DNA from 4 places in the Xenorhabdus aichiensis genome. Region 4 is predicted to be linked to each of the others. Evidence: predicted binding sites of a transcription regulator. Region 4 holds the regulator's gene; each other region holds the start of a gene.

The links. The regulator CRP, encoded in region 4, controls carbon source genes, mostly activating them, when cyclic AMP is high. The targets are predictions, from matches to a motif close to ATGTGANNNNNNTCACAT.
Region 1: the regulator CRP is predicted to act here: its motif matches at 1,876-1,893, upstream of ompW (outer membrane protein OmpW).
Region 2: the regulator CRP is predicted to act here: its motif matches at 1,813-1,830, upstream of PSI22_RS13295 (NupC/NupG family nucleoside CNT transporter).
Region 3: the regulator CRP is predicted to act here: its motif matches at 1,827-1,844, upstream of PSI22_RS02775 (CidA/LrgA family protein).

Annotation. Positions count from the first base shown of each region.
Region 1 is NZ_JAQRFO010000001.1:204,215-207,404, forward strand. Features, by position in the region: gene trpA (tryptophan synthase subunit alpha) at 1-424, shown strand, start outside; gene PSI22_RS00980 (BON domain-containing protein) at 642-956, shown strand; gene ompW (outer membrane protein OmpW) at 1,086-1,730, opposite strand; gene PSI22_RS00990 (YciC family protein) at 2,194-2,952, shown strand.
Region 2 is NZ_JAQRFO010000028.1:39,344-42,533, forward strand. Features, by position in the region: gene PSI22_RS13295 (NupC/NupG family nucleoside CNT transporter) at 375-1,640, opposite strand; gene PSI22_RS13300 (TatD family hydrolase) at 1,993-2,763, opposite strand; gene PSI22_RS13305 (patatin-like phospholipase family protein) at 2,764-3,190, opposite strand, start outside.
Region 3 is NZ_JAQRFO010000003.1:131,014-134,203, forward strand. Features, by position in the region: gene cdd (cytidine deaminase) at 1-448, opposite strand, end outside; gene PSI22_RS02770 (CidB/LrgB family autolysis modulator) at 633-1,328, opposite strand; gene PSI22_RS02775 (CidA/LrgA family protein) at 1,331-1,774, opposite strand; gene metG (methionine--tRNA ligase) at 1,918-3,190, opposite strand, start outside.
Region 4 is NZ_JAQRFO010000008.1:46,285-49,474, forward strand. Features, by position in the region: gene PSI22_RS05650 (aminodeoxychorismate synthase component II) at 216-791, shown strand; gene crp (cAMP-activated global transcriptional regulator CRP) at 1,081-1,713, opposite strand; gene PSI22_RS05660 (phosphoribulokinase) at 2,287-3,156, opposite strand.

The DNA of each region.
Region 1 (3,190 bases), on a different contig from region 4:
CGCTGACGTACCGTTATCAGAATCACATGATTTCCGCTCAACTGCATTGAAATATGACATTGCTCCGATATTAATTTGTCCACCAAATGCAGATGATGATCTACTGCGTGAAATAGCAGTATGTGGGCGAGGTTACACTTATCTGCTGTCAAGAGCCGGGGTCACTGGAACTCAGAATCGAGCTGAACATCCACTAACGCACCTAGTTAATAAGCTCAAAGAGTATCATGCCGCTCCTGCACTACAAGGTTTTGGCATATCGGAGCCCGCACAAGTCACATCAGTACTCGATAGCGGCGCGGCTGGCGCTATTTCCGGCTCCGCCGTGGTAAAAATCATTGAAGATAATTTAAACCAGCCCCAAATTATGCTGGAAAAACTAGTGACGTTTGTCCGCACCATGAAAACCGCGACACAACGTTAATCTTCTCCCTTCCTCCATCATCTATTGATGGGGGAAGCTATTACCGCCAACCCATCACCATCCGGGAATAAATATTTCCCCTATCATTTGTAGGTTTTCCTGTTTTCAATAATACTTTCTGATTACGGCCATTACACAATGGCATGATACCTAAAGTAGAAACGAGAATAATGTTTCGATAAATAAGCATTGTTCTTGAGATCAACGGAGCATAATTATGAAACTATTAAAAGTAGTCTCTACGTTTTTTGTTGCTACTGTTATAGCGATGACGATCTCTGCATGTGCCCCAACAGCAACAACAGAAAGTACCGGGAATTACATTGACGATACCGTCATTACAGCCAAAGTAAAATCAGCATTACTCGAGGCCAAAAATCTAAAATCCAGAGAAATCAGTGTAGAGACTTTCAAAGGCCGTGTGCAGTTAAGTGGATTCGTTAGCTCTCCTGAAGACGTCACACGTGCAATACAAATCACTAAAGGAATTAAGGGTGTCAATACCGTGATTAATTCAATCAAGCTTCGATAATCCGTTAGAACCTATATCCACAGACGTAAAAATGGGGCAGATTAGGCCCCATTGGTTCTCTCTTATGCCAAACACATATAGAACTTACTTACTCTATTACCATCTAATAAAATATTACATATCAATCTGTTAGAATTTATAACCCACACCAAACATAAACACCCATGGATCAAGGCGAGTTTTATATTTTTGTTCTGCATCACCCGCTTTGAATCTCACATCAGTTTCGATATTCATCCACCACAATGAGGTATTCAATATCCAATTTTTATCCAACTGATAATCTAAACCAACCTGACCAGCAACACCCCAAGAATCTTTCAGATCCAGACTATTTAATTTCGCTGCTTCAACGGTTGCATTATTGTCATTAAATTTTTCGCTAAAAAATGTGGTGTAATTTAAACCAATCCCCACATAAGGACGTAAGTTATTTTCTTTGGAGCCAAAATAATATTGCGCCATCAAAGTTGGGGGCAAATGCTTAACTTTAGCCACATCACCGGCTTTCGGTAAATTGACACGATGCTGAAAAGGTGTAGCGGCTAATAATTCAACACCAATGTTATCGGTGATCATATAACCAAAAGTCAAACCCAACTGCGTATTATTATTTACGCCGAAAGACCCCTGACCTAACACATCATCAGATCCAGCATTCGGTCTTACCGTTGCTGTACCCGCGCGGAACAGGAAATCACCTGCTTCATGAGCAAAGGTCAATGACGGAGCTAACGCAGCCGCAGCCAATACAAGCGCAGAAATCTTTTTCATTATCCATCCCATTTATGTGGTTTTAAATCAGCCAAAAATATACCTGTTTGTTTACCTTTGTGACCCAAGGCAGATCACATCTTTTAAATATTTTTGTCAAAATAAAGTATTGATGAATTTATTATTTCATCTACCAAATATTTCAAATTGATCTAAATCAAAATTAATTGGATATTAATCTTATGACTATTCGACGCTATATCTTTATATGATTTTTTAACCAACAATAATAATTAAGAATACAAGTATTAGGTTGATAAAAAATATCACTTCTATTCCAATTAATTAACATAACATTAATAGATCCATCATTTGGTTAAAAATCACCCATTACCTCCCCTGCTCTCTTCTATCTGTTAATGTCCCTCAACCGTTACCTGCTTTATCTTTTAGGTATCCAATAATCCCCCGAACAAGGTACAATTGAGTATCATTGTTGTTTTATCTGATAGGAGCCACTTTCATGCCCATCACGGCAAATATCCTGTATCGTGACAGCTTCAACTTTTTTAAGAACCAACTGTTGAATATTTTCATACTCTCTGTCTTGGCCGCGTTGGTGGCAGCACTGCTTGAACATCTCCTGATGCCTGATGGTGAACAGCTCAAACTACTGGTTGAGATACAAAACGCCTTTAAAGAATCAGGTAATACAGGAGTCAAAAATTTTGTGGCGCAATTGACGCCAGAAGAACAGTTAATGTTCTTACGCACAGCATTCGGTATTCTATTTTCCAACATATTCGGTAGTACATTGCTGACCGCCAATGTGTTGTTACTTATCAATGCCATTTCTAACGGGCACCAAACCAATGCGCTCCATGCCAGCAAATCATCAATAGGATCGTTGCCTAAAATGTTTTTGCTGATGTTTATCTGTACCCTGTTGATTCAATTAGGTTACGCGTTAATGTTCATTCCCGGCATACTGCTTTCTATTGCATTTGCATTTGCCCCTGTTTTTCTGCTTGAAAAAGGAAGAGGTGTTTTCTCATCCATGCAGGAAAGCTGGAAATTGGCGTTTACCAATCTGCGTCTGTTAGCCCCCGCCATACTGCTATGGTTTGCAATAAAACTAATTATAGCTCTTGGTTTCGCTAGCATGCCCGATATCGTGCTGTTAATACTGAATAACCTACTGTCTTCCATGCTGCTGATTTACCTATTCCGCTTATATATGCTGACTAAATCGCAAAACAAATCTGCAAACGGTATGCAATAAAATAAATCACCTCGCCCTACCGCCGAGTCTGTCACAAAAGCTCGGTGTTTCTTTCTAAAGGGGGAAAGTAAACCCCCCATCACATTTTTTACTGCCTGTTATTTGCACTAATAACAGGCAATAAATCACCCATAATATCAAAGCAATCACGTAATGCAGAAAATACCGGTTCTACCCTTGTTATTTTCAGAAGACGATTGCACCAATTAACAGGGCATAACGACTGGTGGGTTCTGTC
Region 2 (3,190 bases), on a different contig from region 4:
ACCCGTTCACATATTCTTTTGAACGATTGTTTTGAACGATTAGTTAGTTCGTTTGTTGGCGAGCGGACTTGGTTCCTTGAAGATGTTGCCATGATTATGCACAACAGCAACAGTAGAGTTCCTTCTCTCCGCACTATACTTTCTTCAGCTTTTACTGCCCCGGCGGGCATCAACTTAATCCATAAAGCCTTGGCACATCATTATTTGAACATGTAAATACCGAATAATTCGTGCCATAAATCACACTAATCGAATGAAAATTGCAATGATAAACATTTTTTTGTGATTTATATCACATCAAAACAGTTTCAGAAAAAACAAAAGCAGGTGAGATTATCTCACCTGCATTCAATTTGATACGCGATTCCTGCGTTTTATAACGCGAGGAAGAACCCAGCAATGGTTGCACTCATCAAGTTAGAGAGTGAACCGGCCAGTACGGCTTTCAGACCAAAACGTGCAATGTCTCCACGACGATTTGGCGCCATACCGCCTAAACCACCCAACAAAATAGCGACAGAAGACAAATTGGCGAAGCCACACAGCGCAAAGGAGATAATCGCTTTGGTATGATCGGAAAGCACTTGCAGACCTGCAGCCTGAACTACCTCGTTCGGTTTCAGATATTCGCCAAAGTTCATGAACGCCACGAACTCATTGACGACCACTTTCTGGCCGATGAAAGAACCTGCAATAGTCGCTTCATTCCACGGTACACCAATCAGGTAAGCGATTGGTGAGAACACCCAGCCCAAAATCAGTTCCATGGACAATTGAGGATAGCTGAACCAGCCACCGATACCACCCAGCATACCATTCAGCAAGGCAATCAAGGCGGTGAATGCCAGCAGCATTGCTCCCACGTTCAGAGCCAGTTGCATACCCGATGCCGCACCTGATGCCGCAGCATCAATGATATTGGCAGGGCGATCTTCAGCCGCAATCAGCGACATGGCATCGTCGGTGTCGCGTGTTTTTTCCGTTTCCGGCACTAACAGTTTCGCAAATAGCAGGCCACCCGGAGCTGCCATGAATGAAGCGGCAATCAGGTATTCCAATGGAACGCCCATCGATGCGTAGCCAGCCAATACTGAACCTGCCACAGAAGCCAAACCACCACACATGACAGCAAACAGTTCCGATTGAGTCATGGTCGAAATATAAGGACGGACAACCAGCGGCGCTTCAGTTTGGCCGACGAAAATATTTGCAGTCGCAGACAGAGATTCGGTTCGTGATGTTCCCAGCAGTTTTTGCATGCCACCACCGAGTATTTTGATCACAATCTGCATAACGCCGATGTAATACAGGACGGCAATAAGTGAGGAGAAGAAAACGATAATAGGCAGGACGCGCAGAGCAAAGATAAAGCCACCGCCGCCGAACAGCTCAAACATTTTGTCGGAAACTAGTCCACCAAAGATGAAATCCGTTCCTTTCTGGCCGTATCCAATGACGTTGGAAACGCCTTTTGACATTCCAATCAGAATGTCTTTACCCGCTGGCACGTAAAGTACAAATGCCCCAATAGCAACCTGAATCAAAAAGGCGCCCAAGACTGTGCGGATCTTAATAGCTCGGTAATTACTGGAGAAAAGTACTGCGATAAAAATCAGCACTACCATCCCTATCAGGCTCATAATGAGTTGCATTGGAAGAATCCCTGTTCACTGAATGAATAATGAAAAAATATGCCAGTTATATTGTGAGTTCCTACCGGCATTGTGCGAGGCCGATTATACCTAGTAGTAAAAAAGAACAAGCAACTAACATCACAAATTAATACCGCAAAAAGTAATATAAAAACACAAAATGAGATCTAGATCACATAAATCCATCTAGTTTCTAAGGGATTAGATAATTTTGCGGTGAAAAAGGCAAAAAAAGGGATAAATGAGTAAAGAAGACCAATTAAGGATTATTAATATTTATTTAATACGGATACTCACTTCCTGTTACCCTAAAAAAACATATCATTTCTGTGGTTATAAGTCAGCTTAACGCAAATAGTGCCATGCTGTTGTGATAAATCTGGCCGGCCATTTCATCTGGAGATTCTCGACGCAATTCACACAACGCAGAAAAAACCTGTGCGACTCTTTCCGGTCGGTTCGGCTGCCCTTGGTATCCAGAGAGTGGCATATCAGGCGCATCCGTTTCCAACACAAGGGACGACAGAGGCAGTTGGGAAATTGTACTGCGTGTTTTTTGTGCTCTCGCGTAAGTCATCGTTCCCCCGACACCAATATAAAATCCCAAACGAATAAAAGCCTGTGCCTGAGACAGGCTACCAGCAAAGCCATGAATTACCCCCGTGCGTGGTAAGTCATGTCTTCGCAGTATGGCGGCCAGTTGATCATGGCTTTTTCGGGAGTGGAGTATCACCGGCAAATCGTGCCTTTTAGCCAACGCTAACTGCGCTTCCAGCACCCTTTTTTGTTTCTCAAACTGTGGCTCCGGCATATAAAGATCAAGCCCTATTTCTCCTACAGCCACACATTTGGGATTTTTTTCCTTCAGCTTCTGCGCCAGCTCATCCAAGTGAGAACCTTGATGCTCATTGATATACAGGGGATGCAGGCCAAACGCGGCATAGATGGAAGGATAATCATATGCCAGCGCAGCAACCCGCTGGAAATTCATTTGACTAACGGTGGGGACGATAATGGTTTCCACCCCCGCTTGCCTGGCTTGTTTCAGACTCGTTTGTTCATTCCCTGCAAAGGGAGGAAAATCAAAATGGCAATGTGTATCAATAAACATCTACTTATCCACGTCATCCAACATAATAGACCCTGTCAGCGGAATCACACCATCCTCCTGCACCTCTGTTACCGGACGATTTATGCTGTCCAACAAGCTATATCGCCTGAAACCATTGTGATTAACCCCATCATTATTTAAACCACTGCGACAAACACCATAACTTTTACGTTTTTCCAGCCCAAATTTCCCACCAACAAAGGTATGCCCAATGGTAGCCAAAAAGTATCGCCCACAGCGCCGCCCCAAATGATAATCCTGATTTAATGCACTGATTCGGCTTCCCAATGCCATCGTAGCCAATGGCGCAGGAGGATAAATTTCGAATACCTGCACATCATCCGGCGGGTTTTCGATAAATTGCTGCGTCCGGCTGTAACTCTTAGCATGGAGATTAATCATCTTGACCATCTTTTGCAGGCTACTG
Region 3 (3,190 bases), on a different contig from region 4:
GCAAACAGACTTCCAATTGTGTTCCACTGTTTAATTCATTCATGAACTGGCGGCAATGTCCACAAGGCGAATAATTGACGGTGATAGAAACCAGCTTTTTTTCACCGCGCAGCCAAGCATGGGTGATGGCTGATTGCTCGGCATGAACGGTTTGCTGCAAGGGGACTCCAGCAAATTCCATATTGGCACCAAAATAGAGGTTGCCACTTTCTCCCCGTGCGATTGCCCCGACGTAAAAATGCGAGATAGGTGTAATGGCACAGGCCGCTGCAAGTGGTAATAGAGCAAGTGCCAGCGCATGATCATCAAAACCGCAGATTTGCCTGATTGACTCAACCTGCTTTGCGGTCAGCATCGCTGGAAAATCGTCATTGCCGATATAGGGTAACAGGGCTTCTTGCAGTTTAGGGGTAATTTCTGACCAAATAGCGTGAAAACGAGCTTGCATAGAATGATCTCCAAATTAATTGGAGGTCATTCTAGGATGTCTGCTCAGGTTTGTAATGTGATAAACACCATATATTCAGTGAAATGAGCGTAATAGATACATTATTTTAGTAACTTATATCAAATTTTTACTATTTTTATGAATTTTTTCACCGTTTGATCACGAGTTGCTAACTAGCCAGACACTAGCCAAATAGATGAAGCAGTACAGGAAATAAAAAAGGTGCCATTAATGAGGTGATAATGCCGCAGGTCATCAGCGCCAAAGAACTGTATGCACCTTCAATATGATCGAGTTCGGCGCAGCGTGCCGTACCCACAGCGTGGGATGCCGTTCCCATGGCCAATCCTCTTGAAGCCGACGTTTTTATTTCTAGAAGATTGAACAGGTTATGACCAAAGATCGCGCCCAAAATACCGACAGTAATTACGCAAGCTGCACTGATAGCAGGAATTCCGCCAACGGAATCCGCAACGGCCATGGCAATTGGTGTTGTGACGGATTTGGGCAGCACAGAGGCAGCGATCTCAGGGCTGGCTCCCGCCCATAACGCGATAGCTGTACCTGTCACCATCGCGACAATACTACCGATAAAACAGATGCTAATAATGGATTTCCATTGAGCACGGATTTGATGGAGCTGCTCATAAAGAGGGAAGGCCAATGCGACAACGGCGGGTTGCAGTAAGTCGTTTAAGATCCTGCTACCGGAAAAATAGTGCTCATAGGGGGTGTGAGTCATCAGTAACAAAGGAATGATAACGGCCATCGATAGCAACAATGGATTAAAGATGGGAAGTTTGAGTTGCCGTGATAATTTTTTGGCGCAATAAAATACGAGCAGTGTTAATGGTAGTGACCACCAGATATGGCTTAACATTTTTATCTTTTGTCCGATTGTTGTGATGGCGGGGAGCTGAGATCGGGTTCTTTTCGTTGAGCGCCGATAATGATGCGTTCGCGATGGACATAATGGGAACTGTAAGCAACGACAATCATGACAATAATTGTACTGACGATACAGGAGAGAACAATCGGGAACATTTGCTGGCTAAGTTGCGGGTAATAATCCATAACACCCACCCCGATGGGCAAAAACAGCAATGTCATGTTTTTCATCAACAGGCTACAGCCCGGTTTCACCCAATATGCAGGAATAAGCTGGAATGCAAGTAAACAAAACAGAAGAAGTAAGCCAATAATGCTACCGGGGAGAGAGAAGGGAAGTAGTGCTGAAATGATATTCCCCGCGATGAGGCACAAATAGAGCAGCACGAATGCACGCAGGTATTGCCAGCCTATCACCAGCATGTTTCGGAAAGACATAAACATAATTCCTCAATATAACGAGGGTTTTATCATACGACTAACTCTGTAAATGTGCCATACGTCACATTAAAAAGCGGACTCTTTTTTGAGCCCGCTTTGTTGTTTATCATTATACCTTAATTTCACAAGGCATCTGATGGTTATTTAACCTGCATTCCCGGCTGTGCACCGCTGTCTGGACTTAACAGGAAAATCTCTTTTCCACCAGGGCCAGCCGCCATTACCATGCCTTCAGAAATGCCAAAACGCATCTTACGTGGTGCGAGGTTGGCTACCATCACTGTCAGACGGTTCTCCAGCGCTTTTGGATCTGGATAGGCTGAACGGATACCGGAGAAGACTTGACGCGTTTCACCACCAAGATCAAGGGTCAGTTTCAGCAGCTTATCTGAACTTTCGACAAAATCAGCTTGCTTGATCAGTGCGATACGCAGGTCAACCTTGGCAAAATCATCAAATGCGATGGTGTCCTGAATGGGATCATCGGCCAGTGGGCCTGTCAGGGTTTTTTGTGGCTTGATGCTTTCTTTGGAGTCAGCCACCATAGCGTCAACTTTTGCCATCTCGATACGGTTAAACAGTGCTTTAAATGGTGAAACTTCATGGTTAAGCAATGGTTGCCGGATGCCATCCCAAGTCAGTTCGGTATTCAAGAACGCTTCTGTACGGTCAGTCAGGCTTGGAAGAACGGGCTTCAGGTAAGTCATCAGAACGCGGAACAGGTTGATACCCATTGAGCAGATGGCTTGCAGATCGGCATCCCGACCTTCTTGCTTGGCAACAACCCACGGTGCCTGTTCGTCAACGTAGCGGTTTGCCAAATCGGCTAATGCCATGATTTCACGGATGGCCTTACTGAATTCACGGTGGGTGAAGTCTTCCGCAATACCTTCAGCCGCATCAACAAATTGCTGGTACAGCGCAGGATCAGCAAGTTGATCGGCCAGTTTGCCCGCAAAACGTTTATTGATGAAACCTGCGTTACGTGAAGCAAGGTTAACCACTTTGTTCACGATATCGCTGTTAACGCGCTGAACGAAATCTTCCAGATTGAGATCGATGTCATCAATACGGGAGGAGAGCTTCGCAGCATAGTAATAACGCAGGCAATCTGCATCAAGGTGCTTCAGGTACGTTTCAGCCTTGATAAACGTCCCGCGCGACTTGGACATCTTCGTGCCGTTAACTGTGATATAGCCGTGGACGAACAGGTTGGTCGGCTTGCGATAGTTGCTGCCTTCCAACATGGCTGGCCAGAACAGGCTATGGAAATAAACGATATCTTTACCGATGAAGTGGTAGAGATCGGCTTCGGAATCTTTCGACCAGAATTCGTCGAAATTCAGGTCATCACGTTTGCTGCACAGGTTTTGGAACGACCCCATGTAGCCAATTGGCGCGTCCAGCCAGACA
Region 4 (3,190 bases):
ACCTGCGTTATCTTTTCACGTCAAGCTCTCATCATGGGTGAATGCTGCTGTTTGCTGGTAAGCTATCCTACTATTTTAAAAATACGTCTGTGGTATGATGAGCGTCCCGCTGCTGTTGATGCTGCTTTACCTGATTTTATCGAAATACAGAATGCACAATGCCCGCTAGGGTAGGGCAATATATAAAACTATAAAAATCAGTAGGATATACTCCTATGCTATTAATAATAGATAACTACGATTCTTTTACATTCAATTTATATCAATATTTTTGCGAGTTAGGGACAAATGTTTTAGTTAAGCGTAATGATGAATTACAGCTTGAAGATATCGAGAAGTTGGCGCCCACACATTTAGTGATTTCGCCGGGGCCTTGTACGCCAAATGAAGCAGGGATTTCACTAGAGGCCATTTCGCATTTTGCCGGCAAGTTGCCAATCCTCGGTGTGTGCCTCGGGCATCAGGCTATTGGGCAGGCTTTTGGTGCGAGTGTGGTCAAAGCCCGCGAGGTGATGCACGGAAAAAACAGCTTGATCCACCATAATCAACAAGGAGTATTCAAAGGATTGAACCGTCCACTGACTGTTACCCGTTATCATTCTCTGGTGATTGCTGCTGAAACCCTGCCAGCGTCGTTTGAAGTGACCGCATGGAGTCAGCATAACGGTAATGTAGATGAAATTATGGGAATACGTCACCGTACTTTGCCATTGGAAGGTGTGCAATTTCACCCTGAAAGCATTCTCAGTGAACAGGGACATGATTTGTTGAATAATTTTCTCAGATATTAACCAGATACTATCGCATTTTCCTCACCGGCTGTTTTTTTATTTGCCCTTATGTGATTTTTTATTCATATTTGGTGACTATTATTTCACTGTGATATGGCAAATATAAAAATAAGGTGAGGGAAATCACGTCTGCGCCAGCGGAATATCAGGGCAAGGCCAGTGAAGTGTTACAGAAAGCGGCGGAACGGGGCTTGATGCTGCCATTGCACAGATAAGACAAAGGAAGCAACAAAAAAGCCAGTGCAGGATAAGGGTTGCGCTGGCTCAGTTTCAAGAGCAATTTCAGGAACTAGCGGGTTCCATATACTACAATGGTTTTGCCATGAGCAGAGATCAGGTTTTGATCTTCTAACATCTTCAGAATGCGGCCAACTGTTTCGCGGGAACACCCGACAATCTGGCCAATTTCCTGACGTGTAATTTTTATTTGCATACCATCAGGATGGGTCATTGCATCAGGCTGTTTGGCCAGATTCATTAACGTCTTGGCAATACGGCCTGTGACATCCAGAAATGCTAGGTTACCGACTTTTTCTGAAGTTGTTTGTAAGCGTTTTGCCATCTGAGAGGATAGACGCATCAGAATATCAGGGTTGACCTGAATGAGTTGGCGAAATTTCTTGTAGGAAATTTCAGCGACTTCACAGGCACTTTTAGCTCGTACCCATGCAGTACGCAGCTTTCCTTCTTCAAACAATCCAAGCTCACCAATGAAATCTCCCTGATTTAAATAAGAGAGAATCATTTCTTTGCCTTCTTCATCTTTTATTAGAACAGCAACTGAACCTTTAACAATATAGTAAAGCGTTTCTGCTTTCTCGCCTTGATGAATAAGCGTGCTCTTGGATGGATATTTGTGAATATGGCAGTGTGACAAAAACCATTCAAGAGTAGGGTCTGTTTGTGGCTTGCCGAGAACCATTCGCTTTATCCTCTGTTGTTATTTCCGCCTTGATGACGTGAGGAACAGTTTTTCCTCACCCGGCTGGCTTTATAAAGTCAATAGCTTAACATATTAACTTGCTGAAAAACTGACAAGCGGGAATTTTATATAGATTATAATCATACCAAAATACGGGTGTCTTAATCTTAACCTATATATCTTGCCAGCTTCGCTTGTAACTTCGCTTGTAACTTCGTTTGTAACACAGGAAAACGTTTCTGTCTCCCCCTGTATCGCTTCAGCCCGCCAGATTAACAGAAATCTATTTGGAGCGTCGTCTTTATTGCTCTACGACTTATAGGAAATCGAGTAATGCCAATATTTCCAAAGGGAAAAGGAGAAAAAACATAAAGACGGGAACGGCTGAATGACTTTTTTATCGTGTAAGAGGCTGCGGGTACTTTGGTAAATATTGTACTGCTTTTACGCGTTTTACCTTACTGAATTTTCTCTTTATAATCTGTTTTTATTGTTACTGAAATGCTTATTTGCGTAAAACAGGCAACGTTATTTTTTGTTACCTGTTTAATTAAAAAATAAATTGCGTTTAAATCAAGAAATTTTTTTGCCTTCCAGTAATTGCTGAACCCACGGAGCCATAATTAACTCCATGGCCAGCCCCACTTTTCCGCCGGGAACGACAATGGTATTTATACTGGAAATAAATGACCCCTGAAGCATTGACAATAAATAAGGGAAATCAATTTGTTTCAGGCCACGGAAACGAATCACGATAAAACTTTCATCCAGAGATGGAATAGCCTTGGCGGAGAAGGGGTTAGAGGTATCAACTGTGGGAACGCGCTGGAAATTGATATGAGTACGGGAAAACTGTGGCGTAATATAGCGGATATAATCATCCATCGAACGCACCACGGAATCCATGACCGCCTCTCTTGAATGGCCACGTTCGCTGGTATCACGGATAAGTTTCTGTATCCACTCAAGGTTGACGATGGGGACGACACCAATCAGCAAATCAACATAGCTGGCGACATTATACTGTGGAGTAACAACGCCGCCATGCAACCCTTCATAAAACAGAATATCGGTGTTTGATGGCAGTGATTCCCACGGAGTGAATGTACCCGGTACTTGATTGTAAGGCACCGCTTCATCATAGGTGTGGAGATATCTCCGGCAGCGGCCAGTGCCTGTTTCACCATAGTTACAAAATGTCTTTTCCAACATGCTGAAATCATTGGCTTCTGGCCCAAAATAGCTGACATGCCTGCCTTGCTCTTTCGCCTTACGGATCTCGGCATCCATTTCAGGACGGGTGTAACGGTGGAAACTATCCCCTTCGATGAGTGCGGCAGTAACTTCAAGTTGTTGGAAAATCTTGCGGAACGCCACACTGGTCGTTGTTGTTCCGGCTCCGCTAGAACCCGTTATGGCAATGACAGGGTGTTTGGCAGACATAAGAACAGACTCCTTATCAATAAAAGTTGGGACT